DNA from 4 places in the Pelomonas candidula genome. Region 4 is predicted to be linked to each of the others. Evidence: riboswitches for the same ligand, from Rfam matches in the RefSeq annotation. Region 4 holds a riboswitch; each other region holds the start of a gene.

Region 1 (7,672 bases), on a different contig from region 4:
CACCTGCTGCGCGACCGCCCGAACTGGCTGCTGCACGCGCGCCTGAGCGCGGCCGATGCCGGCGAACCTCCGCTGGTGGAATGGCTGGCCCTGTCGCCCCAGCCCGCCGCGCTGGCCGACGCCGGTAGCGGCGCGCTGCTGCGCCGCAATAGCGCCTTCGACGCGCTGTGCCCCGGCGCGCCCCGCCACCTCAACGACCTGCCCGACCTGCTGCAGGCGCTGCTGGGCTGGCACCATGGCGCGCCGCTGCCGGCGCTGACGGCGCAGCGCCAGCCGGACCCACCGCTGGTCACCGAAGCCGAATTCGTCGACCCGCAAGGGCGCCACCGCTGGCTGCGGGCGCGGCTGCGGCTGTGGCGCCAGGCGGGTCGCGCGCTGCTGCTGGCGCAGCTGGAGGACCACAGCACCGAGCACGAACGCGACCTCGCCCATCAGCAGCTGGACGCGCTGATGGACACCGCGGCCGTGGGCCTGGCCACCTTCCAGCCCGAGGCTGGCTGGGTCAAGGCCCACCGCAAGGGCTCGCCGTTCAAGGTCGGCGCCAAGCAGTCGGTCGCGTCGCTGCAGGGCATCAACCGCGAGATCGTCGAGCCGGCGTCGCTGCCCGAGTTCGAGCGGCTGCAGCGCGCGCTGAAGAAGGGCGACGCCGTCGAGGTGCGCTACGCCGTGCGCCACCCGGAGCTGGGCCGCCGCTGGCTGCTGACCCGCGTGGCCCCGGGCCTGCTGGCCGGCGGGCGGCGCTCCACGTCGGTGGTCACGCTGGACGTGACGGCCCAGGCCCAGGCCGAGAACGCGCTGCTGCTGCGCGCCGAGAGCGAGCGCGCGGTGCTGGACTCCGTGCTGGTGGGCATCGTCACGGTCGGCCCCGACGGCATCGAGTGGATGAACCGCTCGGCGCGGCGCATGTTCGGCTGCGAGCTGGAGGATGTGCTGGGCCAGCCCATGGGCGTGCTGGCGCCGGAGGACGACGACCACGCCTTCCACGCCGAGCCGGGCAGCGACGTCTTCGAATGCAAGCTGCGCGGCCGCGACGGGCGCGAGTTCTGGGTCATCGGCAACGCGGTGCAGACGCCGCGCGAAACCGGCCCGGATGGCGTCACCCAGCAGACCACCTACGCGCTGCTGGACATCGACCGCCGCCGCCAGGCCGAGGCGCAGAGCCGGCTGGCGCAGGCCTCGCTGGCCCGCATCATCGAAGGCGCGCCGCTGGCCATCACGCTGCACGAGGCGCAGAGCTTGCGCATCGTCAAGCTCAACCACGCCGCCGCGACACTGGCCGGCCGCCCCGAGACGGCACTGCTGGGCGGCACGCCGTCGCTGCTCTTTGGCGACGACCAGGGCTCGCAGGTCGTTGCCGACATGCGCGAGGCGCTTGAGTCCCAGACCGTCGTACAGCGCGAATACCACGTGCCGACGGGCAACACGACGCGCATCTGGGACGCCCGCCTGCTGCACCTGGCCGGCAGCGGTGACACGCCCGAGCTGCTACTGCTGGTCGCCAGCGACGTGACCGAGCAGCGCGCCGCCGAGCAGGCCCGGCTGCAGGCCGCCATCTCGCAACGCGAGCTGCTGGTGCGCGAGGTGCATCACCGCATCAAGAACAACCTGCAGGGCGTGGCCGGCCTGCTGCAGCAGATCGCCCAGCGCCGGCCCGAGGTGGCGCCGGTGCTGAAGGAGGCCGTCGGCCAGGTGCAGGCCATCGCGCAGGTCTACGGCCTGCAGGTAGGCGCCACCGGCCCGCTGGTGCTCAAGCGTGTGTTCGACGCCATCGTCGGCTCCGTGCAGCGCATGCAGGGCCGCGTCATCACGACGGCCGCCGAGGGTGGCGCGCTGATGGACGACTGGTGCCTGCCCGAGGCCGAGGCCATCCCGATCGCATTGAGCCTGAACGAGCTGCTGGGCAACGCACTGAAGCATGGCCACGACGCCCAGGTGCGCTGCCAGCTCATCTGCGACACGACCGGCGTCGTCGTCGAGATCGTCAACCCGGGCCGCCTGCCGGAAGGCTTCCTGCTGCAGAACGTGAAGAGCGGCGTGTCGGGCCTGGGCCTGGTGCGCGCGCTGCTGCCGCGGCGCAGCGCCATCCTCAGCCTGGAACAGCAGGGCGGTGACGTCGTTTGCCGGCTGGAATTGATTCCGCCAAGCGTGGTTCACAATCCGGCCATAAAACCAAGTTCTTGATTGGTCGAACGAGGGGCGCGGTGAGCAAGGGCAAGATCCTGGTCGTCGATGACGACCGACTGGTGTTGGCAACGCTGAGCTACGGGCTCACGCAGGCCGGCTTCGAGGTCATCGACGCCGACAACGGCGACGACGCCATCCTGCTCGCCCGCGAGCACCGCCCCGAGCTGGCCCTGCTGGACATCCGCATGGAGGGGCTGACCGGCTTCGACGTGGCCGCCTACCTGCGCGAGTTCCTGCAGACGCCGTTCATGTTCCTGTCGGCCTTTGCCGACGAGGCGACGGTCGCCAAGGTCAAGGAGCTGGGCGCGGTCGCCTACCTCGTCAAGCCGCTGGACATCTCGCAGATCGTGCCCGCCGTGGAGGCCGCATTCGCGCGCTCGGCGGCACCAGCCACTGCGCTCCCGCCCGCCCCGGTTGAGCGGAACGAGGCCTTCGAGCCCCCCTCCGAACTGCCCACGCTCGACGCCACGGCCCTGGCCGTCGGCGTGCTGATGCACCGCTACTCGCTGCCGCGTGACGAGGCGCTGGCCCGCCTGATGAGCCTGGCCTCGGCCGATGGCCACAGCCTGCCCGAGCAGGCGCGGCGCATCGTCGATGCGATCGAGCTGCTGGCCCGGCCCGGGCAGCGGGCCGGCTGAAGGCGCCGGCGCGGCCCGCGCCTGTGCCACCCGCGACGGTCTCAGCCGCCCGCGGGCTTGGAGACCGGTGCAGCCCCTTCCGACTGGCCCGCGATGATGGTGCCTTCCACCGCCACGCCGCGCTGGTCAGGCGATTGATCCAGCAGCGCACGGGCATCCTCCAGCGTGTAGCTGGTGAAGGCCAGTTGAGCCGTGACGCGCAGCTTGCCTTCGGGTGTCAGCTCCGCGCTGTGCCTGGCAATGCCCATGGGACGGCGGAACGCCACGACCTGCTTGCCGGTGGTGAGATCGAACAGCCGGACCTCCTTGGTCGAACCCTGGCGCACCACGGCCACGGGCCCCGCCGGCGTGTTGAACCACTGAGCCTGCCAGAAATAGTGGAAGTTGTTGGGCGAGCCATCGGGGTTCCACAGCGATTCATACGAGGTGGCGTTGTTGCACCGGTTCACCACGGCGTTCTGGCGGCGGCAGTCGCTGTAGCGGGTCACCTGCTTGTCGTCGAGCGACATCGTCAACGGCGTGAGCATGCCGCTGTCCAGATGGAACAGCGCATAGTCGTTCGGCTCCTCGGCGCCCACGACGCGCTTGGCCAGACTGAACAGGCCCGTCACGCTGCCAACCAGGCTGTCCTTGGCCGGCTGGCCGGAGGTGTCCTTCTCCAGCAGCAGCGTGCGCGTGCTCGCCACGTCACCACGCTGCAGCGGCACGGGCGTCCAGCCCGCCGGGATGGCGATGGTGCGCAACGGCTGCCCAGGCCGGAACTCGAAGGCGCTGGCTGCGCGCAGCACCAAGGCGCCCTGGGAGCTGAGCACCAGCCCGTCGCCCGCCAACGTCTGGCCGTCGACCGTCTGCACCATCCACTGGCCCGGCCGGGCGCTGACCTGCCCCACGGTCAGCGGCGCCGCTGTCCCGCGCCCACGCTTGAGCACCTGGCTGCCATCCATGCGCTGCACCAGGTAGGCGAAGTCGCCCGTGAGCGGGTCCACCGCCGCGCGCCCGACCTTGCCTTCCGGGTCCACCATCAGTTGACCGTTGACGACAAAGCCGTCCTTGCGCGGCTCGAACTGCACGGCCTGCGGCGCGGGCAGCGCGGCGATCTGCTGGGCCAGTTCCGCGGTGCCACGCACCGACGGCGGCGCAGCTGCAGGCATGGGCGCCGCCATCGGGGATACGCCGGGAGCCATCAGGGGGGCAGCCAGACCGCCGCCGTTGCCCAGGTTCTGCATGCGTGCCATGGTTTCGCGGATCTTCAGCCGCATGGTGAGTTCCTGTTCCGGACTCATCGTCTGCCCTCGCTGGGCCATGCCGCTGCGCATCTTCTCGATCAGTGCATCCTCGTCCACTGCCTGGGCATGGGTGCCCCCATGAAAGCCGATCACCATGGCGGCGGCAAGGGTGGCAAAAATCTGGCGCATCACTATTTCCTCATCAGGTGCTGGTCTGGAGACCCGTCGGCTGGCGCCCGCACGCACCGACCCATCGATCGCGCGCGCAAGCGCGGCTCGACCAGGGGCAGGACGGAAACAGGGTCAAAGACCGACGGAGGACACCAATGCGAGCGCGGGATCAGCCAGCCTGCAGGCGCAAAGGCGTGCCGGCCGCCCATCGCGCCATGGCGGGCGATGAGGCGGCCCCGCTATCGTGGCCATTCACCGTTGGTGGGCCGTAGACCGGAGGCTTTGCGACCCCGGCTTTCGCTCGGGTGTGCCGTTACGAATTGTTGCCGCACCCACGGGCCACCCGGCGTGCATTTCGCACACCCGGCCTGCAATCAGCCCAGCGTGAAGTAGAAGCGCGAGCCCTCGCCGACCGCGGACTCCGCCCAGATGTCTCCCCCATGCCGGCGCACGATGCGGCGCACCAGGGCCAGGCCCACGCCCGTGCCCTGGAAGTCGCTGGCACTGTGCAGGCGCTGGAAGACGCCGAACAGCCGCTCGGCAAAGCGCATGTCGAAGCCGGCGCCGTTGTCCGACACGACGAAGATCCTGCGCCCACCCTGCTCCGCGCTGCCGAAGCGGATGCGCGTGCAGTCCACCTTGGCGCTGTACTTCCAGGCGTTGCCCAGCAGGTTCTCCAGCACCATGCGCAGCAGCGTCGGGTCACCCTGCACGGTCAGGCCCGGCTCGATGTCCAGCTCCAGCTCACGCAGCGGGGCCGAGCGGCGCAGCTCTTCCATCACGTAACCGGCCTGCTGCGACAGGTTGACCGGCTGGCATGCCAGCGGTCGCGTGGACAGCTGGCTCAGCGACAGCAGCGCGTCGATCATGCTGTTCATGCGCGCGGCGGCGCTCATGACGCGGTCGAGGTGGTCGTTGCCGACGCGATCCAGCCGGCCGCCGTAGTCTTCCTTCAGGATGCGGGCGAAGCCCTCGACGACGCGCAGCGGCGCGCGCAGGTCGTGCGAGACGGTGTAGCTGAAGGACTCATGCTCGGAGGTCAGGTCGGGTTGAACGGGCGCGAGGGCCGGCGCAGGCGCCTGGACGCTGTCAGGCGGCCTCGCGGTGCCGACGTAGCCGGTGAAATGACCTTGCGAGTCGATGCAGGGCAGGCCGCGCAGGCACCAGCGCGCGTCGCCGTCGGCGGCGGCCAGCTGCAGCTCGGAGATGGGCTGGTGGGCATCCAGCCGCTCGCGCAGCTGGGCGGTGGGCTCGGCGGGTGCGAAGCGCTCCCACAGCAGCTGCGTGCTGGCACCGGCGCCGACCCAGCTGGACGCCGGCGCGCCCTGCGGCGCCTGCCAGCGCACGAGGCGGTGCGTGGCGTCGGTGGCCCACTGCCAGTCGCGCTGCAGCTGCGCCTGCATCAGCAACTGCTGGCGCGCGTCGCGCAGCGGCTCGGACAGGCGCTGACGTGTCAGCCGCACGCCGGCATGCCAGCCCAGCGCGGCGGCGACGAGCACCAGGACTCCGGTGAAGAACGCCGTCAGCACCAGAGCAGCGTGGGCGAGCCCCACCTCGCCGCCCAAGACCCGCATCAGGGCCAGCACGGCCAGCATGCCGAGCAGCAGCATCAGCAGCACGGCCCCGGCCAGTCCCAGGACCAGCAGCCGCATCGGCAGTCGCCGCTCCAGGCGGCGCGATGGCGCGCTGTCGTCGCTGAGGCTGTTCATGCAGATCATTGTAGGCAGCGCTTCCGCGTCCCCACGTGCATATGCACGAGGGTGTGCACAGCGCCGAATCTGTGCATTTCTTCGCGTTGGCCCCCCTACCTGCCCAAGCTACATTTGCGGGGATGCCGTGCGCCGCCCATCCATGACCGCTTCCACTCCCGCCGCCCTGCTCGATCCCGAGGCGATCAAGCGCCTGCGCGAGCTCGACCCGAGCGGCAGCAACAAGCTGCTGGAGCGCGTCGTGGCGGCCTTTTCGAGCTCGCTGGACCGCCTGCTGCCCGAGCTGGACCGCGCCCGCGAGGGCGACGCCCTCGACCTGACCATCGTGCGCCACGTCAGCCACACGCTGAAGTCTTCGTCCGCAAGCCTGGGTGCCATGGTGCTGTCGGCACGTTGCGCGGACATCGAAACGCAGGCCCGCGAGGGTCGCCGCGAGGGTCTCCCCGAACAGTTGGACGCTATGCTCAACGACATCCAACAGGTGCGCGCGGCCCTGGCCGCGCTGCTTTGACACCCAGCCTCATGCTGCCCACCGGTCAAGCCCTCGACGATCTGCCGCCGCGCCCCCGCGTGCTGCTGGTCGACGACGACGAGGTCAACCTGCTGCTGACCGCCGCGGCGCTGCGCGAGCGCGGCTTCGAGGTGACCGAGGCGGCCAGTGGCAGCGAAGCCCTGGCCCAGCTGTCCGTGCGCGCGCCCGATGTCGTCGTGCTGGACGCGCTGATGCCCGAGCTGGATGGCTTCGAGACCTGCTCGCTGCTGCGTGCCACGCCCGGCTTCGAGTCCCTGCCGGTACTGATGCTGACCGGCCTGGACGACGAGGCCTCCATCAACCGCGCCTACCAGGCTGGTGCCACTGACTTCTTCGTCAAGTCGCCGCAGTGGAGCCTGCTGGACGGCCGGCTGCGCTACCTGCTGCGCAGCTCGCGCACGCGCCACGAGCTGGAGCGCAGCAAGGCCAAGCTGGCCCGCGCCCAGGACCTGGCGCGCATGGGCAGCTTCGAGTGGCGGCGCGACGTGGCCGGCAGCTTCACGATTTCGGCCGAGGGCCTGCGCGTCTTCGGCCGCGGCCCGCAGGACCGGCTGGACTTCATCAGCGTCATGCGCATGGTGCCGGCCGACGACCGCCACGTCTTCCTGCGCCTGCTGCGCGACGTCGTCGCCCACACCTCCGTCCTCATCACCGACCTGCCGCTGACGCTGCCCGACGGCCGCCAGCGCGTCGTCCACATCGAGGCCGAGCCCGAGTTCAACGAGCAGGGCGGCGTCAGCGGCTACACCGGCATCCTGCAGGACGTGACCGACCGCCGCCAGGCCGAGGACCGCATCCGCCAGCTGGCGCACTTCGACGCCCTCACCGGCCTGCCCAACCGCCGCCAGCTGATCTGGCGCGTCGAGCGCGCCATCGAGAGCGCACGCCGCGGCGGCCACGAGGTCGGCCTGCTGCTGATCGACCTGGACCGCTTCAAGGTCATCAACGACACGCTGGGCCATGCGGCCGGCGATGAGTTGCTGATCGAGGTCGGCCGGCGCCTGCGCAGCTGCGTGCGTCATTCCGACCAGATCATGGAAGGCGTGCTCGAAGGCCTGGGCAACCGCAGCCACCGCGGCCTGGAGGCCGTGGGCCGGCTGGGCGGCGACGAGTTCGTCGCGCTGCTGCCCGAGGTGGCGGACGAACGCGACGCCGAGCGCGTAGCCGACCGCGTGCTGGACGCGCTGCGCGAACCCATCTTCGTCGGCGGCC
Region 2 (7,672 bases), on a different contig from region 4:
GCGCGCTTGCCTTGCCAGTGCGACAAGGCGTTCGCCAGGCATGGGATGCCCACTGGGCATCCCAAGTCCGGGCTCACTCCCGCCGAGCGGGAGCGAGCTTGCTTGGGGCGGCCCCGCGCGGCGCTCATGCCCCAAGCTGGTCGAGGTCCAGGCCGTCGATCTCGATGACCTTGAGCGCGTGGCTGTCGCCGCTCACGACGACCTCGGCGCGGCCGATGGCGGTGCCGTTGACCTTGAGCGTCAGCGGCGCGCCGGCCAGCGTGTCGAGCTCGACCACGCTGTCGGGTTCCAGCTGGGCCAGGTCGTGCAGCGAGATGCGGGCTTCGCCGACCTCCAGCGTCAGCGTGACCGAGATCTTGCGCATCAGCGCCGGCATGTCGCGGCGCGGTGCGCGCGTTTCGGGAGCAGGCTCGGCCGCCACGTCGATCATGTCGATCAAGCCGTCCATCGTGTCGAGGTCGTTCATTGCGGGATCACTCCAGGTCTTGGAAAGAGGTCAGGCACAACTGGCCCTGGTGCTCGGCCACCTGCGCGTGGAAGAGCGCGGCGCCCTCGACACGCACGGTGGCCTGCTCCAGGTGCACGGGGATCAGCGACCCTGGCTTCAGGGCCAGCACGGCCTCCAGCGGGAGGCGCTGCTCGAGCAGCTGCGCCTTCAGCAGCAGCGGCAGGCGCTTGCCCAGCGAGGGCGTGGCGCCGGCCTTGCGGATGCCACGGGTGCCGCGCAAGGCCGCGGCCAACGCACGCAGCACGACGTCGATGACGCCGCCATCGATGACCAGCTTGACGGTGGTCGGCTCGAGATCGGGCGCGCAGAGATCCAGGCTGAGCAACCAGGCGCCGGCCGGCATGCGCGGCAGCGACACGGGCACCCAGGCCCCCAGCGGCTGCAATGGCGCCATGCCTTGCGCGGGCGCTTCCGTGCCCTGTGCCAGTTGGCCCAGCGCGCGCAGGCAGCGCTCGGCCAGGCTGCGGGCCAGCGAATGGCGCAGGCGGTCCTCGGTGGCCGTCTCGGCGGGAGCATCTGCCACCGTCTTCAGTCCCAGCCGCTGCGCCAGCATGTGCAGCACCAGGCCGCGCTCGATCAGGCAGGCCAGCGGCTCCCGCGCCTCGGGCGTCTGCAGCCAGCGCCCGGGGGTCGGCGGCTCCGCGCCGCCGTCGAAGGGCGTGACGCGCGCGGCCACGATGTCGTAGGACGTCTGGTAGCGGAGGTTCCAGTGCTGCTGCAGTGCCTGGTTCAGCGCTTGGCGCAGTTCCTCGGCAACCCGGGGCAGCAGATGGGTGGGACGGCCGAGGCTGCGGCTGTCCAGCCGCTGCAGCGGCGAGGTCGTGGCGCGCGGCTGGGCGCCGGCGCGAACGGTGCGGGTGTTGGACATGGAGGCTGGGGCCGAACCACAGCCCGGCGTGCCGGGGGGCTTGGCAAGGTGGTGTTGAATACCTGAACCACCGGGCTGAATCCCGTGTGGCCGATCGTTCCCGATAACGGATCTAGATTTTATGTGCGCGATTTAATTTCTGCACGCCGGCGTCCGCCTAAAACCCCTGGAGGGCAGGACCGGCGGCAAAAAATCACAGCAAACCTGGAGGGTATCCGGGCCGCCAGGGCAATTAACCCCACGCCTCGGGCGGAGATTTCAAATCACGGCAAAAAGGGCTGTTTTTCGAACAGCACAAGGGGGAGCGACCCCCGTCGAGCGTGAACCAGTTCACACTCTGGATGTTTCAGCTCGTCAGTTTTCTTACCGTATGCCGTCAAAAACGGACTGCTGCGCTACAGTTCGGGGCATCAGGGCACACCCGTGCGAAAGCCGGGGTCGCAAAGCCTCCGGTCTACAGCCGGCCTCCGGGCCGGCCACGATAGCGGGGTTGCCAGACCTGAGTCTGCGGTGCATGTGACGCATGCACCACTGGCTACTCATGCCTAGCCGGGCCGCCTCGCGCGGCCTGTTGCGACCTGCCGGCTGCTCGCCGATCGTGCCCCCGTGCAACACAGGGAGCATTTCATGTTCAGGTTCTTCTCGACCTCCTAGACCGCCTGGTCTGCGCTCGCGACATCTCGATTCGCGGCGCGCTCTGCCATTTTCAATTCCAAACATCCCGCCGGCCCGGATACCAATTCCTCGGGTCAGGGCATCGTTTTGTCTTGAATATATTCCCGAGCCACGCCCGCACTTTAATACTCGGGCCGGTCGGCAGAGCCTATTTCGAGCGTTATTGATATTCGTTGATGGCAGGCATACCTGCCGACACGAAGGATTCCGCTCGCCTGAACGATTCATGATGACGGAGTTATGGACATGGACGCGATGGTTACTGGCATGAATATGGAAAGCCACGGGCTGGCCGCCCTTGGCCGTGATTTGCAGGGCGTCCAGCAGGAGGCCGAGCAGATTGCCGCCGCTGCCGACGCCGGCAGTGCCCAGGCCGGCGCACACGGCTTCGAGCAGATGCTGCGCCGCGTCGACGCTCAGGGCCACGACGCCCAGGCGCGCATGCAGTCCGTCGAGCGCGGCGAGAGCGACGACCTCGTGGGCGCCATGCTCTCCAGCCAGCAGGCCAACCTGTCCTTCCAGATGCTCATGCAGGTGCGCAACAAGGTGATGGGCGCCATGGACGACCTCTTCAAGCTGCAGTTCTGAGCCCTCCATGCAGACCCTTCCTTCCACGCGAACCACCGAGGCCAGACTGCTGCCGGCGCCGGACTGGCGCCAGCGCGCCGCCGAGCTCTGGCGCGGCCGGCCCAGCCTGACGGGCGACTGGGTCCGCAAGGCCTGGCCGGTGATCGGCCTGGCACTGCTGGGCACGCTGGTCGTCGCGCTGCTGCTGTGGCGCGACCAGGCCAACTACAAGCCGCTGTACGGCGCCCACGAGCAGATTCCCACCGCCGACGTGCTGCCCGTGCTCGATGCCGAGCACGTGCCCTACCGCCTGCATCCCGACAGCGGCCAGGTGCTGGTGCCGGACGGCCAGCTGGGCCGCGCGCGCATGCTGCTGGCCAGCAAGGGCGTGGTTGCCCGGCTGCCGGCCGGCCTGGAACTGCTGGACCACAACGACCCGCTCGGCGTGAGCCAGTTCGTGCAGGACGTGCGCTTCCGCCGCGGCCTCGAAGGCGAACTCGCGCAGAGCATGATGGCCATCGACGCCGTGGCCGCCGCGCGCGTGCACCTCGCGCTGGCCAAGTCGAGCGCCTTCGTCGTCAGCAGCGCGGACAAGAACTCCGCGTCGGTCGTGCTGACGCTCAAGCCGGGCCGCCAGCTCTCCAACGAACAGATCGCTGCCGCCATCCAGCTCGTCTCGGGCAGCGTGGCCGGCCTGGACCCGCAGCGCGTCAGCCTGGTGGATCAGCAGGGCCATCTGCTCTCGGCCCGCGTGGACCTGAGCGAGGGCTTCGACGCCGCCGCCGCCAACGAACCGCAGCGGCGCGTCCAGGACGAGGTGCGCGCCAACGTGCGCGAGCTGCTCGCCCCCGTGCTCGGCGACCAGAACTACCGCCTCAGCGTCACGGCCGAGATCAACAACGACCGTGTGCAGGAGACCCGCGAGCAATACGGCAACGCGCCCAAGGTCACCAGCGAGGCCATGCGCGACGAGCAGGACCGCCAGGCCCTGGCCCTGGGCGTGCCCGGCTCGCTGAGCAACCGCCCGGTCAGCGAAGCGGCCACGGCCGCCTCGGGCGCGCAGGACGGCGGCGCCACCAACCGCCGGAACGCCTCCACCCGCCAGTACGCCTACGACCGCAACATCACCCAGGTGAAGAAGAGCCGCGGCCGCCTGGAGCGCCTCAACGTGGCCGTGCTGCTCAACGACGCAGCCGCACCCGCCGGCGCCCCGAAATGGACGCCCGAGCAGATCGCAGGCATCGAGCGCGTGCTGCGCAGCGGCCTGGGCATCGACGCCGACCGCGGCGACAAGCTGACGTTGTCGGCCATGAGCTTCCCCAAGCCGCCCGTGCCGCCGCAGTGGTGGGAGGAGCACGACACCTGGATCGACGTCGGTGGCTGGGCCGCCTACGGCCTGGCCCTGCTGCTGGGCTACCTGCTGATCGCCCGCCCGGTGCTGCGCATGGCGCAGCAGGCCGTGGCGCCGCGCCCGGCCGCCACGCCGCGCGCCGCGGAGGCCGCGCCGACCACGCTGCAGACGGCCGAGCCCGCGCTGGCCGCCGCCTCCGAGGCCCAGCCCGCCGTGGCAGGCCCGCGCACGGCCGTGACGCCGCTGCTGGAGAACTACGAACTGCCGCCGCCGGGCTCGCCCGTCGACGTGCTGGTGGACCACCTGAAGGTGCTGGCGGGCAAGGAGCCCGAGCGGGTGGCGGAAGTCGTCAAGCAATGGGTGCAGAGGAAAAATGGCCGAAGCGACTGATTTCATGCTGCCGACCAGCGCAGCCTCGTTGAGCCCCGTCGAGCGCGCGGCCATCGTGCTGCTGTGCATGGGCGAGGAACCCGCCGCCGCCGTGCTGCGCTGCCTCGCGCGCGACGAGCTGCTGGGCGTCACCCAGGTGATGTCGCGGCTGTCCGGCATCAAGGTGGACTGGGTCAAGACCTCGCTGCAGCAGTTCTTCGACGACTACCGCGAGCAGAGCGGCGTGCACGGCGCCTCGCGCAGCTACCTCAAGCGCTCGCTGGACCTGGCCCTGGGCGGCGAGATCGCGAGCAGCGTGCTCAACAGCATCTACGGCGACGCCATCCGTCCCAAGATGCAGCGCCTGCAATGGGCCTCGCCCAAGTGGCTGGCCGAGCAGATCTCGCGCGAGCACCAGCGCATGCAGGCCGTGTTCCTGGCCTTCCTGCCCAGCAGCATGGCCGGTGCCGTGATCGAGGCCCTGCCCGAGTTCCTGCGCGATGTCGTGCTGCTGGAGATGGCCCGCCTGAGCGAGGTCGACGCCGAGTTGCTGCACGAGCTCGACGACATGGTCGAGCGCTGCATCGCCGGCCTGGGCCAGCAGGGCGCCAGTGTGGAAGGCGTGCGCCAGGTCGCCGAGATCCTCAACCGCATGCCCGGCCAGCGCCAGCAGATGGTCGAACTGCTGCGCGCCCACGACCCCGAGGTCGTCGGCGAGATCGAGGTCAGCATGTACGAGTTCTTCATGCTCTCGCGTCAGAGCGAGGCCACGCTGCTGCGCCTGGTCGAGGACGTCGCGCTCGAGGTCTGGGCCGTGGCGCTCAAGGGTGCCGAAGCGCCGGTGCGCGACGCCATCCTCGCCGTCATGCCGCGCCGCCAGGCCCAGGCCTTCGAGGACCTGATGCGCCGCGGCGGGCCCATGCCCAAGAGCCGCGTCGAGCAGGCTCGCGCCGAGATCATCGCCCGCCTCAAGGCCCTGGCCGACGCCGGCGAGATCCAGGTCCAGCTGTTCGCCGAGGCCTCCGTCGAATGAGCACGACGCGGCCTCATCGCTTTCCGCCGCTGCTGCAGCTGCGCCAGGGCCACGAGCGCGTCGCCGGCCTGGCCGGTGCGCAGCTGCAGGCCGCGCTCGCCGACGGCTTCCAGGAAGGCATGGGCAAGGGCTACGCCGAGGGTCACGCCAGCGGCCTGGCCGCCGGCCAGGAGGAAGCGCGCCGCATCGCCGAGGAGCAGGGCTTCCAGCAGGGCTGGGAACGCGCGCGCGCCGATGCCGGCGAGCGGTTCGCCGGCCCGCTGGCCGCCGTCGAGGACCTGCAGCGGCAACTGCGCCAACTGCAGGACGACTACCAGAACGCGCTGCGCCGCGAGGTCGTGGACCTGGTCGAGCGCGTGGCCCGCCAGGTCATCCGCGCCGAACTGACGCTGCGCCCGACCCAGTTGCTGGCCCTGGTGGACGAGACCCTCGCCGCCATGCCGGCCGTGCCGCGCGAACAGGTGCGCGTGCACCTGCACCCCGAAGACCTGCAGCGCCTGGAAGAGCTGGCACCCGAGCGTGCCCGCGAATGGCGGCTGCAGGCCGACGCCCAGCTCCAGCCTGGCGAATGCCGCGTGCTGGCCGGCTCGCGCGAGGCCGACGCCGGCTGCGCGCAGCGCCTGGACGCCTGCATGCGCCAGGTGCGCGAACAGCTGCACGAGCCGGCCGCACCCGCGCTCCAGCCGGAGGCCGCCTGATGCTCTCCAACGCCCTGCGCCGCGTGGCCCTGGACGAGGTGCCCGTCGCCACGCCCACCGGGCGGCTGCAGGCCGTCACGGGCCTGCTGCTCGAAGTGAGCGGCTGCGCGCTGCGCATCGGCCAGCGCTGCCTCATCGAGCGAGTCGGCGAGGACGGCGCGGGCGACTGGATCTCCGCGCAGGTGGTGGGCTTCCGCGACCCGGTGGCCTACGTCATGCCGTTCAAGAAGCCCGAGGGCCTGGTGCCCGGCGCCCGCGTGCTGCCGGCGAACGAGCGCGCACCGCTGATGATCGGCCCCGAGTGGCTGGGCCGCGTGGTCAACGGCCTAGGCGAACCCATCGACGACCTCGGCCGCCTGGGCGGCGAGCACCTGCTGCCGGCCACGCCACCGCGCGTGAACCCGCTGCGCAAGCAGAACGTGCACGAGCCGCTGGACGTGGGCGTGCGCGTCATCAACGGCCTGCTCACCCTCGGCCGCGGCCAGCGCGTGGGCCTGATGGCCGGCTCCGGCGTCGGCAAGAGCGTGCTGCTGGGCCTGATCACGCGCAACACGGTGGCCGACGTCATCGTCGTCGGCCTGATCGGCGAGCGCGGACGCGAGGTGCGCGAGTTCATCGAGATGTCGCTGGGCCGCGAAGGCCTGGCCCGCTCGGTCGTCGTCGTGGCGCCGGCCGACGAGTCGCCGCTGATGCGCCAGCGCGCCACCGAGCTGTGCCACAGCATCGCCGCCCACTACCGCGACCAGGGCCAGCACGTGCTGCTGCTGGTGGACTCGCTCACACGCTACGCCATGGCCCGCCGCGAGGTGGCCCTGGCCCTGGGCGAGCCGCCGGCCACGCGCGGCTACCCGCCCTCGGTGTTCTCGCAGCTGCCCGAGCTGGTGGAGAGCGCCGGCAACGGCGAAGGCCCCGGCAGCATGAGCGCCATCTACACCGTGCTGGCCGAGGGCGACGACCAGCAGGACCCGGTCGTCGACACGGCTCGCGCCATCCTGGACGGGCACATCGTGCTGTCGCGCGCGCTGGCCGAGCGCGGCCACTACCCGGCCATCGACGTGGCCCAGTCCATCAGCCGCTGCATGAGCCTGGTAGCCGGCCGCGAGCAGCAGGAGTCGGCCCGCCGCTTCAAGCAGCTGCTGGCGCGCTACGAGCAGGTGCGCGAGCTCATGCCGCTGGGCGCCTACGTGCCCGGCGCCGACCCGGCGGTGGACCGCGCGGTGGAGCTCTGGCCACGCATGGAAGCCTTCCTGCACCAGGGCACGCGCGAGAGCGCGCCGCTGCAAGGCTGCCTGCAACAGCTGCGGGAGCTGACGTCATGAGCCGGCAGCTGCACGCCAACCTCGACCAGCTGCACGCGCTGCGCGAGCGCTCGCGCGACCAGGCCCAGCAACGGCTGGCCGAGCAACAGCGCCTGTGCGAACGCATCGCGGGCACGGTGAGCCGGCTCGAGATGCTGGCCGACAGCGCCGCGCCGGCGCCGGCCGACGGCCGCCTCACCGCGACGCTGCTGGCCAACCACGCGGCCTACAAGGACCGCGTGCTGGACCTGGCCCGCAGCCAGCGCCAGGCCCTGGCCAACGGCCAGGCCGCTGCGGCCACCGCC
Region 3 (7,672 bases), on a different contig from region 4:
GCACGCACTACGCGATCAACATCCTCGCGGCGGACCAGAAGGAGCTGGCCCAGCGCTTCGCGACGCGTGACATCGACCGCTTCGCCGGCGTGGCCTGGCACGAGGGCGCCGGCGGTGCGCCGGTGCTGGAGGGCGCCGTGGCCGTGTTCGAGTGCGCCAACCGCAGCCGCTACGAGGAGGGCGACCACGTCATCTTCGTCGGCGAGGTGGAGCGCTGCACGTCGCGGCCGGGTGCACAGCCGCTGATCTTCCACGGTGGGCGCTACTTCACCGAGCTTCCGATCTGAGGCTTGTCGATCCGGTGGCGTGCCGATCGTCGTGCCTGTATCCACTCCAAAGGACTGCCATGGCCAACACCGTCACCCTGCACCGCGTGCTGCGCTGCCCGCCCGAGCGCGTCTACCGCGCCTTCACGACGCCGGCCGCGATGGCCAAGTGGCTGCCGCCCTTCGGCTTCACCGGCACCGTGCATGAGATGGACGCTCAGGTCGGTGGCAGCTGGCGCATGTCGTTCACGAACTTCACGACCGGCGGCAGCCACAGCTTCGGCGGGCGCTACCTGGAGCTGGTGCCCGGCCAGAAGCTGCGCTACACGGCCACCTTCGACGACGCCAACCTGCCCGGCGAGATGACGACCACCGTCGAGCTGCGCGCCGTGTTCTGCGGCACCGAGGTCCACATCCGGCAGGAAGGCATCCCCGACGTGATCCCGGCCGAGGCCTGCATGCTGGGCTGGCAGGAGTCGCTGACGCTGCTGGCTCAGCTGGCCGAGCCGGAGATCCGGCAGTAGGCCCGCGTCAGAGCTGGACCTTGGTGCCCAGCTCCACCACCGCGTTGCCCGGCAGGCGGAAGTAGTCCGCCGCGCTGCTGGCGTTGCGGCTCATGGCCGCGAACAGCGCTTCGCGCCAGTGCGCCATGCCGGCGCGCGGCACCAGGGTTTCGCGGCTCAGGAAGTAGCTGGTCTCGGCAGGCTCGGTGTGCAGGCCGCGGACGTTGCAGAGCTGCAGCGCTGCCGGCACGTCGGGCTGGTCCATGAAGCCGTAGGTCAGCGTCAGCCGCCAGAAGTCGGGCGCCAGCTGCTCGAGCTGCAGGCGCTCGGCGTCGGGCACGTAGGGGCGATCGCAGAAGACCACCGTCAGCACGACGTTGCGCTCGTGCAGCACCTGGTAGTGCTTGAGGTTGTGCAGCAGCGCCGGTGGCACCAGTTGCGGGTTGGCCACCGGGTAGATGGCCGTGCGCGCCGCGCGCGGGCGCTCGGCGTCGCCGTAGGCATGCAGGGACTCGACGAAGGACAGCAGCTCGATGCCCTCGTCGGCCAGGTGCTGCTGCATGGCCTTGCGGCCGCGCGCCCAGGTGCTCATCAGCACGAAGAGCAGGCCGCCCAGCACCAGCGGGAACCAGCCGCCGTCGACGATCTTGATCGCACAGCCGGCCACCAGCAGCGCGTCCAGCGCCAGGAAGAACGCCGTCGCGCCCCAGGCCAGCGGCGCGGGCAGGCGCCAGCCGTGACGAATGACGAAGAAGGTCAGCACCGTCGTGATCATCATCGTCAGCGTGACGGCGATGCCGTAGGCGCCTGCCAGTGCCGAGGAGCTGCGGAACAGCAGCACCGCGCCCAGCACGCCCGCCAGCAGGGCCCAGTTCACGCTGGAGATGTAGATCTGCCCGGCCTCCGCGGCCGAGGTGTTGCGCACCGGCATGCGTGGCAGGAAGCCGAGCTGGATGGCCTGCTTGGTCATCGAGTAGGCGCCGGAGATGACGGCCTGGGACGCGATGACGGCGGCTGCCGCGGCCAGCACCACGACCGGCAGCACCAGCGCCGCGGGGAAGAGGCGGTAGAACGGGTTGTCGATGGCGGCGGGGTCGGCCATCAGCAGCGCACCCTGGCCGAGGTAGTTCAGCGCCAGCGCGGGGAAGACGATGCCTGTCCACGCGAGGCGGATGGGCTTCGCGCCGAAGTGGCCCATGTCGGCGTACAGCGCCTCGGCGCCGGTCAGTGCCAGCACGATGGCGCCGACGACGGCGAAGACCTGCCAGCCGCGGCCGGCCAGGAACTCCAGCGCGCGCAGCGGGTTCAGTGCCGCGAGGATGGCCGGCTGGTGGGCGATCTGCATTGCGCCGGTCACGGCCAGCACGCCGAACCACAGCAGGATGACCGGTCCGAACACGCGGCCCACGACATGGGTGCCGTGCTTCTGCACGACGAAGAGCACGATGAGCACCGCGATGGACAGTGGCAGCACATAGCTTTCGAGGTGGGGGCTGACGATCTCCAGACCCTCGATGGCGCCCATCACGGAGACGGCCGGCGTGATGACGCTGTCGCCGTAGAACAGCGTGGCACCGAACACGCCCATCAGCAGCAGGAAGCGGCGCAGGCCGGGGCGCTCGCGCACGGCCTGCGTGGCCAGCGCCGTCAGCGCCAGGCCGCCGCCCTCGCCGCGGTTGTCGGCGCGCAGGATCAGCACGACGTACTTCAGCGTGACGACCAGCATCAGCGCCCAGACGATGGCCGAGATGGCGCCGATCAGCGCGTCCGGCGTGACGGCCACGCCGGTGGCCGGCGTGAAGATCTCCTTGACCGTGTAGAGCGGGCTGGTGCCGATGTCGCCGTAGACGACGCCGATGGCGCCCAGCGTCAGTGCGGCGAGGCCGTGGCGGTGCTGCGTGGGCGGGGTGTCGGTGGAGGCGTCGGTCGCGGTCGTCATGGGGGCAAGCATCGCTCAGGGCGCGGCAGCTTGCCACCTCGGCGAGAGCCGAGCTTGCAGCCGCCTTGCCGGCGGCGCCGATTTCACTTCCTGCCGGCGGTCGTCGGCACGATGGCCGCCATCGCGGCCTTGAAGGCGGGGTCGGCCAGCAGCGCGTTCCAGGCGGCCATCAGCGAGGCGTAGTCGCCGCTGGAGATCTTCTTCGCGGTGATCGCCGCGGTGAGCGCTGCGTTCAGGCGCACGACCGCGTCGTACTTCGCATAGCCCTTGCCCTTGAGCTGGGTCACGGCGTAGTTGCTGTAGCCCCACGCGGTGTTGAGGTTGTTCCAGTCGCCCGAGCCGGGCTGGATGTAGGTGACGGGTGCCGGCGCAGGCGTCGGGGCCGAGGCAGTGGGCGCCGGGGCGGGCGCGGGCTTGGGGGCCGTGGTGGGCGCCGGCGCCGGCGCGGGTGTCGCCGCGCCGCAGGTGCCGGTCACGTTGATGCGCACCCAGCCGATGCTCGGTGCGCTCGAGTCGGCGTTGACGACGATCTTCACGTTGTTCGCGCCGGCCACGAGGTAGGGCTGGGTCCAGATCGTCCTGACGACCTTGGGCGTGAGCGCGATCTGCGTGTTCTGTGCGATCAGCGCGTCATTGCCGTAGAGGCGGTTGGTGCTGCTGGCCACGGCCGTGGCGCTGACCTCGTCGTACTGGAAGTTGAAGGCGCAGCGGCCCAGCGAGCTCAGGAAGGCGTCCTTGTCGCTGACGGTGATCTCGGGCAGCTTGCTCGTCGTCACGTTGGTGGTGACAAGCAGCGGCGCGGCCTGGGCGATGACGGTCTTGCCATCGCTCTTGACGAGGCGCACGAGGCCGGTGAGCTGGGCGGTCTGCGTGGCGGTCGCGTCGGCGGCGAAGCCCTGCTGGGCGATGACGGCGAGTACGGCGGTGGTGATGAGGCGGGTCTTCATGGCGTGAGTGCTTTCGGGTTGGTGCATGGGTGGGGCTACCGGGCAGTAGCCGGCACCTCCCCGTGTGCCACGCTGCGGACATGACCCTGTCCGCCCAGGGCGGCCCCGCTATCTGCTGCCCCTTGGCAAGGGTTGGGGGCAGGGAAGACCGGAGGCTTTGCGTCCCCGCTTTTCAACGGGTTTGCCGACTGCATGGGGCGCAGTGTGCGGATGCAAGCGTTGTCACGTCCGTGCGCCAGTTCACGAATCACCACCCCCGCCGGAAGAGCGGCGGGCGGCTCGCGACGGGCGGTTTCTGAAGCTTGCGGCGGGCTTGCTCAGGCCAGCCGACCGGCCGGCAGGGCCGATGGCGCCTGGCTCAGCGTGCGCCAGCGCCGGGCCAGCAGCACCGTACTGAGCACCACGCTGGCGGCCATCAGCGGCCAGACCAGCCCGTCCACGAAGGCGCACAGCGCCCACAGCACCGAGTACGCCAGGAAGAAGCCCAGCACCGGACGCGACGTCGCCCATGGCGTCGGCGCACGCATCCTGGCCGGCGCGTTTGTGAGGTTCAGGATGCCCAGCGGCAGGGCCGCGATGGACAGGCTCAGCAGCGACGGCATGCCGGCCAGCATCAACAGGCCGACCAGCAGCAGCGTCGTCGCGAGCCAGGCCAGCAGGAAGTGGCGCAGTTGGAGGAAGGCCACGGCACGGTTCAGCTGCGGGCCCTGGGGCATGCCGGGCAGCAGCACCAGCAGCGCTTGTTCGCGCCGCGTATGCCAGAGCATGTTGCGCAACCCGAAGCCGGGGTTGAAGCCGGCGATGCCCAGCCCGATGGCGATGGCTGGCGCCATGCCTTTGAACATGGCGCCGGGCGAGATGCCGAACAGCCTGAACGTCATGGTGCCACCCAGGACCACGCACGCCAGAGTCAGGGCCATGCTGACCGAGTGGCTCAGCCAGTGCTGCAGGCCGTGCAGCGCAAGTTCGGCCCGAGCCATCACGCTGGCCTGCGTCGGTTGCGCCCGGGCCAGCAGATGCGAGAGCCACCGGGAGACGCCGGCGTCGACCGGCCACGCGAACCATTCGCCGGCGCGGCCCAGGTTGGCGATGCCGGCGCGGTTGCCGGTCATGCCATTGCGTGCGGCCCTGAGCATGCGCCGGCGCCGTTCGTAGGCGGCGTGGTGGGCGGCATCTCCGCTGCCGAAGACCTGCGTCAGCAGTGCGCCCAGCACGACGAGGCTCAGCGCCAGCCAGGCCCAGGGCTGCAGCTGCCAGACATCGACCAGCGCGTGCCACAGCGGTGCCAGGCGCTGCTGCAGGTGCAGCGGCGTGATGAGGGAGGGGCCCGTGTACAGCACGATGGCCCAGATCCAGTGGCGCTGCGTCCAGGCGACGCCCACGCCGGCCGCGGCGGCCGCGAGCAGCAGCGGCGCCAACGGCACTCGCTCTGCCAGGATCAGCCACACCAGCACGCCCTGCGCGCCACTGATCAGCAACCAAGCGACCAGCGCGGCCTGGCGCAGCCGCCGCAGCTGGCCGGGCACGAGGCGGGTGGTGGTGGGGTGGTTCTGCTCCAGCAGGCTCACCAGCAGCAGCACCCACAGCCCGAACAGGGCAAAGACGAGCACCGCGCAGACGAGGGCGATGCGCATCTGCATGACCGGCATGAACCACACCGCGACGGCCAGGCCGACCAGCACCACGCTGTAGAACACGATGCGGAACCAGCGGCTGCCGTCCGTGTTCGACTGGCGCCAGGCCGCCAGCAGGATCTGGTTGTAGCTTGCAGTCATGGTCAGGTCAGGTCAGGTCAGCTCGGCGAACAGGTCGTCCAGGTTCACGCGGTCGGCCGCGACGCCATCTGGCAACGCCGTGTCGGCGGGCAGCCGCGCCAGCACGCGCTCGCGGCCGGCCTCCAGTGGCGTGCGCTTGAGCGGCTGCACACCCAGGCGGCCCATCAGGCCGGCCATCTCGCTGACGCTGCCGGTGAAGGCGCGCACCTGCTCCAGCAGGTCGTCCAGCGGTGCCTGCAGCGCGATGCGGCCACGGCTCAGGAAGGCGAGGTTGAAGGCCACGCGCTCCAGGTCGGACAGGATGTGCGTGGAGAACACCACCGTCGTGCCGCGGTCCAGCACCTGGTCCACCAGCTCGCGCAGGAAGTCGCGCCGGCCGACGGGGTCCAGGCTCGCGACCGGCTCGTCCAGCACCAGCAGGTCGGGCTCGTGGGCGAGTGCGCGGATGATGGACAGGCGCTGCTGCTGGCCACCCGAGAGCTTGCGGATGGGCCGGTCGCGCGGGATCTCCCAGCGCGACAGCAGGCCCTCCACGCGCGACTCGTTCCAGCGCGGGTAGAAGCTCCTGAAGTAGGCCAGCAGCTGCGTGGCCGTGAAGCCCTCGAACAAGTCGTTTTGCTGCGGCACGTAGCCGATGCGGGCGCGCGCCGCGTCGTCCAGCCGCGCGGCGTCCTGGCCGAAGATCTTCACGCTGCCGGTCTGCGGGTCGCGCAGGCCCAGCAGCGTCTCCAGCAGCGTCGTCTTGCCGGCGCCGTTGCGGCCCAGCAGGCCCACGACCTGGCCGGGCAGCAGCTGCCAGTCCAGCCCGTTCAGCACGCTGGCGCCTTCGGCGTAGGACAGGGTCACGCCATGGAGCTCGGCGCTGAGGGTGTCGGTGTGCGGGAAGTGTGGGCTGGTCATGGGGCTTGCTCGTCGAGGAGGGTCTTGAACAACTGCAGGACTTGGGCGCTGGGCAGCTCCAGCTGGCGGGCTTCGGCGGCGGCCTTCTCCAGCGTCGGGCGCAGCAGCTCAACGCGGTCGGCGGTGGGCTGCGCGCGCCGGTGCTGGGCGGCCACGACCATGGACAGCCCGCGGCGGCGCTCCAGCACGCCGTCCGCCTCCAGCTGCGAATAGGCCTTGGAGATAGTCATCGGGTGCACGGCCAGCGCCTGGGCCAGCTCGCGCACCGAAGGGATCTCGTCGCCCGCCTTCAGCTGTCCGGCCGCCACGCGCCGCTTCACCTGCTCGATGAGCTGGCGGTAGATGGGCTCGGGCGAGCCGGTGTTGATGTGGACGAAGTGAGTCGGGTCCATGCGGAACTGCCAATGTGTACTAGTACTATAGTACACGTAGACAGTAAGGGTCAAGCCCCCGGTCGCACAATCGGCGTTTTGTCGTCGACCTCACCCGCCATGCGCCATCTGCTGCTCGCTTCCGCCCTGTTCGCATCCCTGGCCGCGCAGGCCCAGAGCCCTGCCGTGAAGGTGGACGATGCCTGGGTGCGCGCCACCGTCGCGCCGCAGAAGGCCACGGGCGCCTTCATGCAGCTCACCGCCGCCAAGCCGGTCAAGGTCGTTGCGGTCAGCTCGCCGGTGGCGGCCGTGGCCGAAATCCACGAGATGAAGATGGACGGCGGCGTCATGAAGATGCGCGCCGTCGACGCGCTGCCGCTGCCGGCCGGCCAGGCCGTGGCGCTGAAGCCGGGCAGCTATCACGTCATGCTGATGGGGCTGAAAGCGCCGATCAAGGCCGGTGAGGCCGTGCCGCTGACGCTGACCGTCGAGGCCGAGGACGGCAAGCGCACGGTGGTCGAGATCAAGGCCGACGCGCGCAGCGCTGCCGCCGGGCACTGACGTGGTGCCGCTTGTGTCAAGCAGGTAAAGCCGGTACAGCTGGTTTGCGCATGGTCGAAAACCCTGGGACCACTCAGGGAGCCGCCCATGATCACCGCCGTCAACACCCAAGCGCTGGCCAGTTCCGTGTCCAGCGGCTCGTCGACCAGCAAGGCTGGCAGGCCGGATGCCGAGCAGGTCTTCAAGGAGCTGGATGCCGGCAACAAGGGCTACCTGACGGTCGACGACCTGAAGGCCGCCGTCGTCAAGATCTCCGTTGAGGGCGCCAAGAAGGCCGATGCTGCGGGCAAGACGGCACCCAGCGCCGAGGAGATGCTGGCCAAGATGGACAGCGATGGCGACGGCAAGGTGACGCTGGATGAGTTCAAGGCCGCCGCGCCCAAGGGCCCGCCGCCTGGAGCCGCCCAGGG
Region 4 (7,672 bases):
CAGGGGCCGGACGCCGTGGCGCTGACCATCGGCAACCCGGCTGCGCACAAGGTCAGCCTGCTGGCCTACACGCCGCGCCTCGTGAAGTCGCTGGCCTCGCGCAACGTCATGAGCGCGTCCACACTGGACCAGATGCCCAAGCAACTCAGCGCCGGGCTGATGTTCGGCCACTGGCTCAGCATCCCGCTGCCCGACATCGAGCGCTGCGACTACCTGCTCATCCTCGGCGGCAACCCGATGATCAGCAACGGCAGCTTGTGGACGGTGCCCGACTACCGCGGCAAGGCCAAGGCCATGCGGGCGCGCGGCGGGCGCATCGTCGTCGTCGACCCGCGCCGCAGCGAGACGGCCACCGCGGCCGACGAGCACCTGCCCGTGCGCCCTGGCGGTGACGCGCTGCTGCTGCTGGGCATCGCGCACACGCTGTTCGCCGAAGGCCTCGTCAAGCTGGGCCGGCTGGCCGAGCATGTCAACGGCCTCGACGACGCCCGTGCGGCCGTCGCGCCGTTCCCGCCCGAGGTCACGGCCGCCGGGTGCGGCATTCCGGCCGACGTGCAGCGTCGCATCGCGCGCGAGCTGGCCGCCGCGCCGCGCGCCGCCGTCTACGGACGCATCGGCACCTGCACGACGCGCTTCGGCACGGTCAACTCGTGGCTGGTCGACCTCATCAACGTGCTGACCGGCAACCTCGACCGCGAAGGCGGCGCGATGTTCGCGAAGGCCGCGGCGTTCGCGCCCAACACGCAGGGCAAGCCCGGCAGTGGCAAGGGCATCACGACCGGCCGGCGCAGGAGCCGCGTATCCGGCGCGCCGGAGGTGTTCGGCGAGCTGCCGATCACCGTCATGGCCGAAGAAATGGAAACGCCCGGCGAAGGCCAGGTCAAGGCCCTCATCACCATCGCCAGCAACCCGGTGCTGTCCGCCCCCGGCGGCCCGCGCATCGCGAAGGCGCTGGAAGGCCTGGACTTCATGCTCAGCCTGGACATCTACGTCAACGAGACGACGCGCCACGCCGACGTCATCCTGCCGGGCCTCTCGCCGCTGGAAGACCTGCACTTCGACGTCGCCTTCCCGCAGCTCAGCCACCGCAACCACGCGCGCTTCTCCGGCCCGGTGTTCGACGCCGCGGCCGGCACGCCGCAGGAGTGGCAGACCATCCTGCGCCTGTGCGCGCTGCTGGAAGGCCGCGGCCTGGGCGTGGACGTGCAGCAACTGGACGACGAAGCCATCGCGGCCGACGTGCACCGCTTTGCCGGCGACCAGACGCCCGCCATCCTCGCCGCGCTGCAACCCTGGCGCGGCCCCGAGCGGCTCATCGACCTGCAGCTGCGCGTGGGCCCCTACGGCGACCAGTTCGGCCGCAAGCCCGACGGACTAAATCTCGCCAAGGTCAAGGCGGCGAGCACCGTCGAGGGCGGTGGCGTGGACCTGGGCGCGCTGCAATCCCGCATCCCCGAGGTGTTGCGCACGCCCAGCGGCCAGATCGAACTGGCGCCCCCGTCCATCCTGGCCGACCTCGCCGAGGTGCGCGCCGCACCGGCGCCCGAATTCAGCCTCATCGGCCGCCGCGACACGCGCTCCGGCAACAGCTGGATGCACAACCTGCCCGTGCTCGCCAAGGGGCCGGACCGCTGCACGCTGCTGGTCAACCCCGGCGACGCCGAACGGCTGGGCCTGGCCGAGTTCGCCAAGGTGAAGAGCGCCGTTGGCGAGCTGATTGCGCGCGTCGAGCGCAGCGCCGACATGAGCCCCGGCGTCGTCAGCCTGCCGCACGGCTGGGGGCACGACCTGGACGGCGTGCAGCTGGGCGTGGCGCGCGAGCGGCCGGGCGTCAACATGAACGCGCTGCTGGACGACGCGATGCGCGACCCGCTGTCGGGCAACGCGGTGCTGAGCGGCATCGCCGTGGAGATCACTGTCCCTTGAACAGGCCCTGGAAGGGCCGCGACACCGTCAGCGTGTCGCGCGAGCCGCGCAGGCGCAGCGCCATGTTGCCGTCGTCGTCGCGCAGCGCGCTGGCGATCTGCGCGGACGCGACGACGGTGGAGCGGTGCACCTGCTGGAAGCGCGCCGGGTCCAGCAGCGCCAGCAGGTCCTTCAGCGGCGTGCGCAGCAAGGCCTCGCGCTGCTCGCCCGCCTCGGCGTAGACGACGCGCGTGTAGCGGCTGTCGGACTCGAAATAGATCACGTCACCGACGCGGATCAGCCTCACCTCCTTGCCCACGGCGGCCTGCAGCGTGTCGGGCCAGGCCGGGCGGCGCTGGCGGGCATCCAGCTGCGCGAGCAGTTGCTGCAGCGCGTCGCCGGCCGGCGCCGGACGCTGCTGGTTCTGGCGCAGCCGCGCCACCGTCTGCGCGAGCCGCTGCGGCTCCAGCGGCTTGACGAGGTAGTCCACCGCGCCGGCGTCGAAGGCCTGCAACGCGTGGTCGCCGTGGGCCGTGACGAACACCACCGGGCAGCGGCCGGCGATGCGCCGTGCCACGTCGATGCCCGACAGGCCGGGCATGCGGATGTCGAGGAAGCAGACGTCGGGCTCATGGGCCAGCCACTGGTCCCACGCGTCGGCGCCGTGCTCGGCCTGGGCCACGATGCGCGCGTCGGGCCAGGCCTGGGTCAGCGCGTCGGCCAGTTGTTCACGGGGCGCAGGTTCGTCGTCGGCGATCAGCAGTCGGGTCATGTCGTCTCGGGATGGATCAGGATCTCGGCGCGTGCGCCGCCTTCGGCGCGGCGCTGCAGCGTGAAGCGGGCGCGCTCGCCGAAGTGGTGGCGCAGCCGCTGACGCAGGTTGGCCAGGCCCACGTCGTCTTCGGCGCCGTCCGCCAGCCCGAGGCCGTCGTCGTCGACGCGCAGCCACCAGCGGCCGTCCGGCTCGCGGCCGCCCGCCAGTGTCAGGCGGCCGCCACCGATCTTGGGTTCCAGGCCATGCTCGACGGCGTTCTCCACCAGCGTCAGCAGCAGGCCCGGCGGCACCGGTTCGGCGGCCAGGCCCGGCGCGATGTCGACGTCGCCCTGCACGCGGCCATCCAGCCGCGTGGCCAGGATGGCGAGGTAGTGGCGCACAGCCAGCGCCTCATCGGCCAGCGGTACGGTGGGGCGGCCCAGCATTTCGGTGCTGCGGCGCAGGAAGCCCGTCAGCTCGCGCAGCAGCGGGCCGGCGCGCTCGTCGCGGCGGTCCACCCAGTGCTGCAGCGTGGCCAGCGTGTTGAAGACGAAGTGCGGGTGGATCTGCGCCTGCAACAGTCGCAGGTCGGCCTCGGCGGCGGTGCGCGCGGCGGCATCGCGCTCGGCCACCAGCTGCAGCCGCGACAACTGCTGTTCGTACGCCGCCCGCCCGACCCGCGCCACGCCCGCCATCAGCAGCGCCAGGCCCGCGGCCATCGGCAGCAGTGTGTGGGTCGAGGCGCGCAGCGCCGCCAGCATGCGGTCGCCGTCGAGCTGGCCGTCGTGCAGGCCGCGCCCGCAGACCACGGCCAGCACCATCACGGCGAGGATCAGCACAAAACGGACGATGCTGAAGCCGTTCCGCCCAGGCCTGCGCTTCGGGTTCAGCCAGATGATGAGCAGCCCGATGCTCAGCAGCACCCAGACCAGCATGCCGGTGCCCAGCGCCGCGCCCCAGGTCGCGCCCTTGCCGAGCACCCACGCCACCGTGCCGGCCAGACCCAGCAGCCAGCCCACCCAGGCGCCAAGGCCGCGGCGCGAGTACAGGTGGATGTCGATGAGCTCGACGCGCTCGCGCAGCGCCGGGTCCTGTTGGCCGTAGCGTTCGTAGTACGGGAGGGCCCAGCGGTAGTAGGCGCGCTGGAAGCGGTTGCCGTGGGCGAGGGGATTGGCGCTGTGCATGGCCGGCACTCTAGAGGCGCGCGGCCGGTCGGCTCGCGTCGGAGCGGCGAACCGCCGCAGCACACGCACGAAGCGCCACCAGCGCTGCACGAGACGCGCACCGCAGCATGAAAGCGCGTGCATTTCAGGCGCGACACAAAGCAACGAAACTGCAGATACGGATGGCAACGAAAGTCATGCCCAGGCACCGCGGCAGAAGTCACGCGCCGGCCGCAGCGGCCTGCATCTGAAGCCCCACCCGGCGCCTAGACTGAACCCGTTTACCAACCCAGAGGGCAAACCCGTCGAAAGATGGGGACGCAAAGCTTCCGGCCTACAGCACGTGCATCACGCAAGTGCCATGGCAGCGGGGCCGCCAAGACCTGAGGTCTTGTCCGGCGTGGCCCTCTTCACTGCAAGACACCGGCCATGCGCAGCAACCGTCTCACCTGGACCCTCAGCCTCCTGACCGCCGCGGCACTGACCGCCTGCGGAGGCGGCGCGAGCAGCACCGACACCACGGCCACGGTGCAGGCCAGCGCGGCGACCACCGACGTCGCGCTCAGCGTGGATCTCGACCCGGCCGCCGGCGCCGAGGCCAGCCACAGCTTCCACATCGCCGCTGCCGAGCTGGAGCCGCCCGCCGACATCGGCGCCGACGCCGAGCCGCACCGCACGCAGGCCGCAGCAGGCATCGCCACCAAGGGCCTGACGCTCGCCGCGCTGGACGACTACGCCCAGCGCCGCACCGCGCTGGCCGCTGCCAGCGGCGAGGCCGCGCCGATGGCCACGACGACGACCGTCACCACGTACACGCCGGCGCAGATCCGCGCCGCGTACGGCCTGCCGGCGCTGTCGGCCTCCGCCGCGCAGCTGGGCGCCGGCCAGACCATCTACATCGTCAACGCCAAGCACGACCCCAACGTCGTCGCCGAGCTGGCCGCCTTCAACAGCAAGTTCGGCCTGCCCACCTGCACCTCTCGCACGCTGGCGGCCACCGCCACGCTGCCGCTGGCCTCCGCGTCCAGCAGTGGCTGCGAGCTGGTCATCGCCTACAGCACGACGGCCGGCGCGCTCACCGCCACGGCGCCCGCCTACGACAGCGGCTGGGCCACCGAGATCGCGCTCGACGTGCAATGGGCACACGCCACCGCGCCGCTGGCCCGCATCGTCCTCATCGAGGCACCGGACGCCGGCGTGACCAGCCTGTCCAACGGCGTGGCGCTGGCCAACAAAATGGGCACGGGCGTCGTGTCCATGAGCTTCGGCGCGTCCGAGGGCAGCTGGGTCGGCAGCTACGACAGCATCTTCTCCGCCAGCGGCATGACCTACCTGGCCGCCACCGGCGACAACGGCGCGGCCGTGTCCTGGCCGTCGGTGTCGAGCAAGGTGGTGGGCGTGGGCGGCACGACGCTGACCTACAGCGGCAGCGGCTCGCGCAGCGAGACGACCTGGACCGGCACCGGCGGTGGCACCAGCGCCTACGTCGCGCTGCCCAGCTACCAGAGCGGCAGCATCAGCGGCTACGCGCGCCGCGCGGTGGCCGACGTGGCCTTCAACGCCGACCCCAACTCCGGCCAGTACGTGGCGCTGATCGCCTCCGGCACGACCACCGTGCGCTGGGTCAGCGCAGGCGGCACCAGCCTGTCCACGCCGCAATGGGCCGGCCTCTTCGCCGTGGCCAACGCCGTGCGCGTCGCCTCGGCCAAGGCCTTGCTGGGCCAGCCGCACGCGGCCATCTACCAGCAGATCGGCGCCGTGCCGACGACCTACGCCACCGTCTTCAAGGACGTGTCGAGCGGCAGCAACGGCAGCTGCACCACCTGCACGGCCAAGACCGGCTACGACACGCCCACCGGCTGGGGCACGCCCAACGTCAGCGCGCTGCTGACCAGCCTGGGCGCGGCCACCTCGTCCAGCACGAGCTCGACATCCACGTCCACGTCCACGACGACGACCACGACCTCGGCGGGGCCCCAGCTGACGACCACCAGCATCAGCGGCGTGGCCGGCAAGGCGCTCAGCGCCAGCATCGGCTACAGCGCTCCCGGTGCCACGTCGCTGTCCATCAGCATCAGCGGTGCGGCCAGCGGCATGAGCCTGTCGGCCAGCAGCACCGCCATCGCTCTGGCCTGGGCCAAGCCGGTGACGGGCACCTACAACCTCGTCATCACGTTGAAGGACAACCTCGGCCATACGACGACCGGCACGGTCGCGGTGAAGATCAGCGCGTCGTAAACCACGCCTAGCATGCGGGCTCCTCATCAAGGAGCCCCCATGCGCCGCCTGCTGATCACCGCACTGCTCGCCGCTGCGTTCGCCGCGAACGCCGACACCACTTCCGCCGGCCACAGCTATTCGCCGCCGGAAGCCTTCACGGCAAGCAGCACCGGCAACCTGCTGACGTTCACCGCGCCCGAGGGCGACGCGACCATCACCGTCGTCGACCTCGCCGGCGCCAGGGACGCGGCCGATGCCGTCGCGCAGGCCTGGCAGCTCGTCGACCCCGGCTTCAAGCGCACGCTGCGCCTGGCCACGCCACGGCCGGCCCGCAATGGCTGGGTGGACCAGCAGGTCTTCGACTACGAGACCTCGCCCAACGAGAAGCTCACGCTGCAGGCCATCGTGAGGCGCTCCAGCACCGGCGACGGCAAGGCCTGGTCCGTGCTGCTTCTGCAGGCCGCCGACGCGACGCTGGAAAAGCGCGGCGCGCCCATCGGCAAGTTCTTCGCCAGCCTGCGGCCACAGGGCTATCAGCGCGAGAGCTTCGCCGGCCGCACCGCCAGGCCGCTGACGCCCGAGCGCGTCGAGCAGCTCAAGGCCTTCGTCGCCGACGGCATGAAGCAGCTCGGCGTGCCCGGCGTGGGCCTGAGCTTCATCAGCGACCGGCAGGTCGTCTGGGCCGGCGGCCTGGGCGTGCGGGAGCTGGGCAAGCCCGCACCGGTGGACGCCGACACGCTGTTCATGGCCGCCAGCAACACCAAGGCGATGACCACGGCGCTGCTGGCCCGCGCCGTGGACGCCGGCAAGCTGCGCTGGGACCAGCCCGCCGCCGAGGCCTACCCGGGCTTCCGCCTCGCCGACGCGGACGTGACCAAGAGCGTGCAGATCCGGCACCTCGTCTGCGCCTGCACCGGCATGCCGCGGCAGGACCTGGACTGGATCTTTGCCGACGGCAAGGCGCCGGCCCGGACCACCTTCGACCAGCTCGCGACGATGAAGCCGACCAGCAAGTTCGGCGAGGTCTTCCAGTACAGCAACCTGATGGTGGGCGCCGGTGGCTTCATCGCCGCCGCGGCGCTCAAGCCGGGCAAGGAAGTCGGCGCCGCCTACGACGAGGCCATGCAGGAGCTGCTGTTCGGCCCGCTGGGCATGAAGAACACCACCTTCGACTACGCCAAGGTCATGCGCGGCAACCACGCGATGCCGCACGGCGACGCCGTCGACGGCAGCACGCGCCGCGCCAGCATGGACCTGAACTACACCATCCTCCCGGCCCGGCCGGCCGGGGCGGTGTGGACCTCGCCCAACGACTTCAGCCGCTTCGTGCTGATGGAACTGAACAAGGGCCGCACGCCCGAGGGGCGCCCGCTGATCGGCGAGGCCAACTGGGCCGAGCGCTACAAGCCGCAGGTCATGGTCGGCGAGGACATCACATACGGCATGGGCCTCATCGTCGACACGCAGTACGGCATCACCGTCGCCTCGCACGGCGGCGACATGCTGGGCTTTCACTCCAACATGATCTGGCTGCCCGAGTACGGCATCGGCGTGACCATCCTCACCAACTCCGACGCCGGCGTGCTGCTGCGTGGCCCGCTGCAGCGCAAGCTGCTGGAGGTCGTGTTCG

What was found. Region 4 has a riboswitch for cyclic di-GMP ahead of ACG04R_RS15630 (S53 family peptidase). Riboswitches for the same ligand answer to the same signal wherever they lie in the genome.
Region 1: linked by a shared signal. The riboswitch ahead of ACG04R_RS11820 (hypothetical protein) and the one ahead of ACG04R_RS15630 (S53 family peptidase) in region 4 are both predicted to bind cyclic di-GMP.
Region 2: linked by a shared signal. The riboswitch ahead of fliE (flagellar hook-basal body complex protein FliE) and the one ahead of ACG04R_RS15630 (S53 family peptidase) in region 4 are both predicted to bind cyclic di-GMP.
Region 3: linked by a shared signal. The riboswitch ahead of ACG04R_RS08150 (hypothetical protein) and the one ahead of ACG04R_RS15630 (S53 family peptidase) in region 4 are both predicted to bind cyclic di-GMP.

What each region holds. Positions count from the first base shown of each region.
Region 1 covers NZ_JBIGIC010000005.1:145,491-153,162, forward strand. The annotation lists gene ACG04R_RS11810 (PAS domain-containing sensor histidine kinase) at 1-2,181, shown strand, start outside; gene ACG04R_RS11815 (response regulator) at 2,202-2,822, shown strand; gene ACG04R_RS11820 (hypothetical protein) at 2,864-4,237, opposite strand; cyclic di-GMP riboswitch class I at 4,446-4,541, opposite strand; gene ACG04R_RS11825 (sensor histidine kinase) at 4,594-5,928, opposite strand; gene ACG04R_RS11830 (Hpt domain-containing protein) at 6,071-6,439, shown strand; gene ACG04R_RS11835 (putative bifunctional diguanylate cyclase/phosphodiesterase) at 6,451-7,672, shown strand, end outside.
Region 2 covers NZ_JBIGIC010000010.1:252,046-259,717, reverse strand. The annotation lists gene ACG04R_RS20080 (FliM/FliN family flagellar motor switch protein) at 125-466, opposite strand; gene ACG04R_RS20075 (FliM/FliN family flagellar motor switch protein) at 474-1,376, opposite strand; cyclic di-GMP riboswitch class I at 1,781-1,874, shown strand; gene fliE (flagellar hook-basal body complex protein FliE) at 2,325-2,639, shown strand; gene fliF (flagellar basal-body MS-ring/collar protein FliF) at 2,647-4,359, shown strand; gene ACG04R_RS20060 (FliG C-terminal domain-containing protein) at 4,364-5,371, shown strand; gene fliH (flagellar assembly protein FliH) at 5,368-6,069, shown strand; gene fliI (flagellar protein export ATPase FliI) at 6,069-7,388, shown strand; gene ACG04R_RS20045 (hypothetical protein) at 7,385-7,672, shown strand, end outside.
Region 3 covers NZ_JBIGIC010000003.1:412,909-420,580, reverse strand. The annotation lists gene ACG04R_RS08165 (flavin reductase family protein) at 1-287, shown strand, start outside; gene ACG04R_RS08160 (SRPBCC family protein) at 347-790, shown strand; gene ACG04R_RS08155 (potassium transporter Kup) at 798-2,708, opposite strand; gene ACG04R_RS08150 (hypothetical protein) at 2,792-3,655, opposite strand; cyclic di-GMP riboswitch class I at 3,751-3,851, opposite strand; gene ACG04R_RS08145 (hypothetical protein) at 3,973-5,430, opposite strand; gene ACG04R_RS08140 (ABC transporter ATP-binding protein) at 5,443-6,330, opposite strand; gene ACG04R_RS08135 (GntR family transcriptional regulator) at 6,327-6,722, opposite strand; gene ACG04R_RS08130 (copper chaperone PCu(A)C) at 6,822-7,262, shown strand; gene ACG04R_RS08125 (EF-hand domain-containing protein) at 7,350-7,672, shown strand, end outside.
Region 4 covers NZ_JBIGIC010000007.1:176,482-184,153, reverse strand. The annotation lists gene ACG04R_RS15645 (molybdopterin-dependent oxidoreductase) at 1-1,926, shown strand, start outside; gene ACG04R_RS15640 (LytR/AlgR family response regulator transcription factor) at 1,913-2,677, opposite strand; gene ACG04R_RS15635 (sensor histidine kinase) at 2,674-3,966, opposite strand; cyclic di-GMP riboswitch class I at 4,108-4,203, shown strand; gene ACG04R_RS15630 (S53 family peptidase) at 4,252-6,060, shown strand; gene ACG04R_RS15625 (serine hydrolase domain-containing protein) at 6,100-7,672, shown strand, end outside.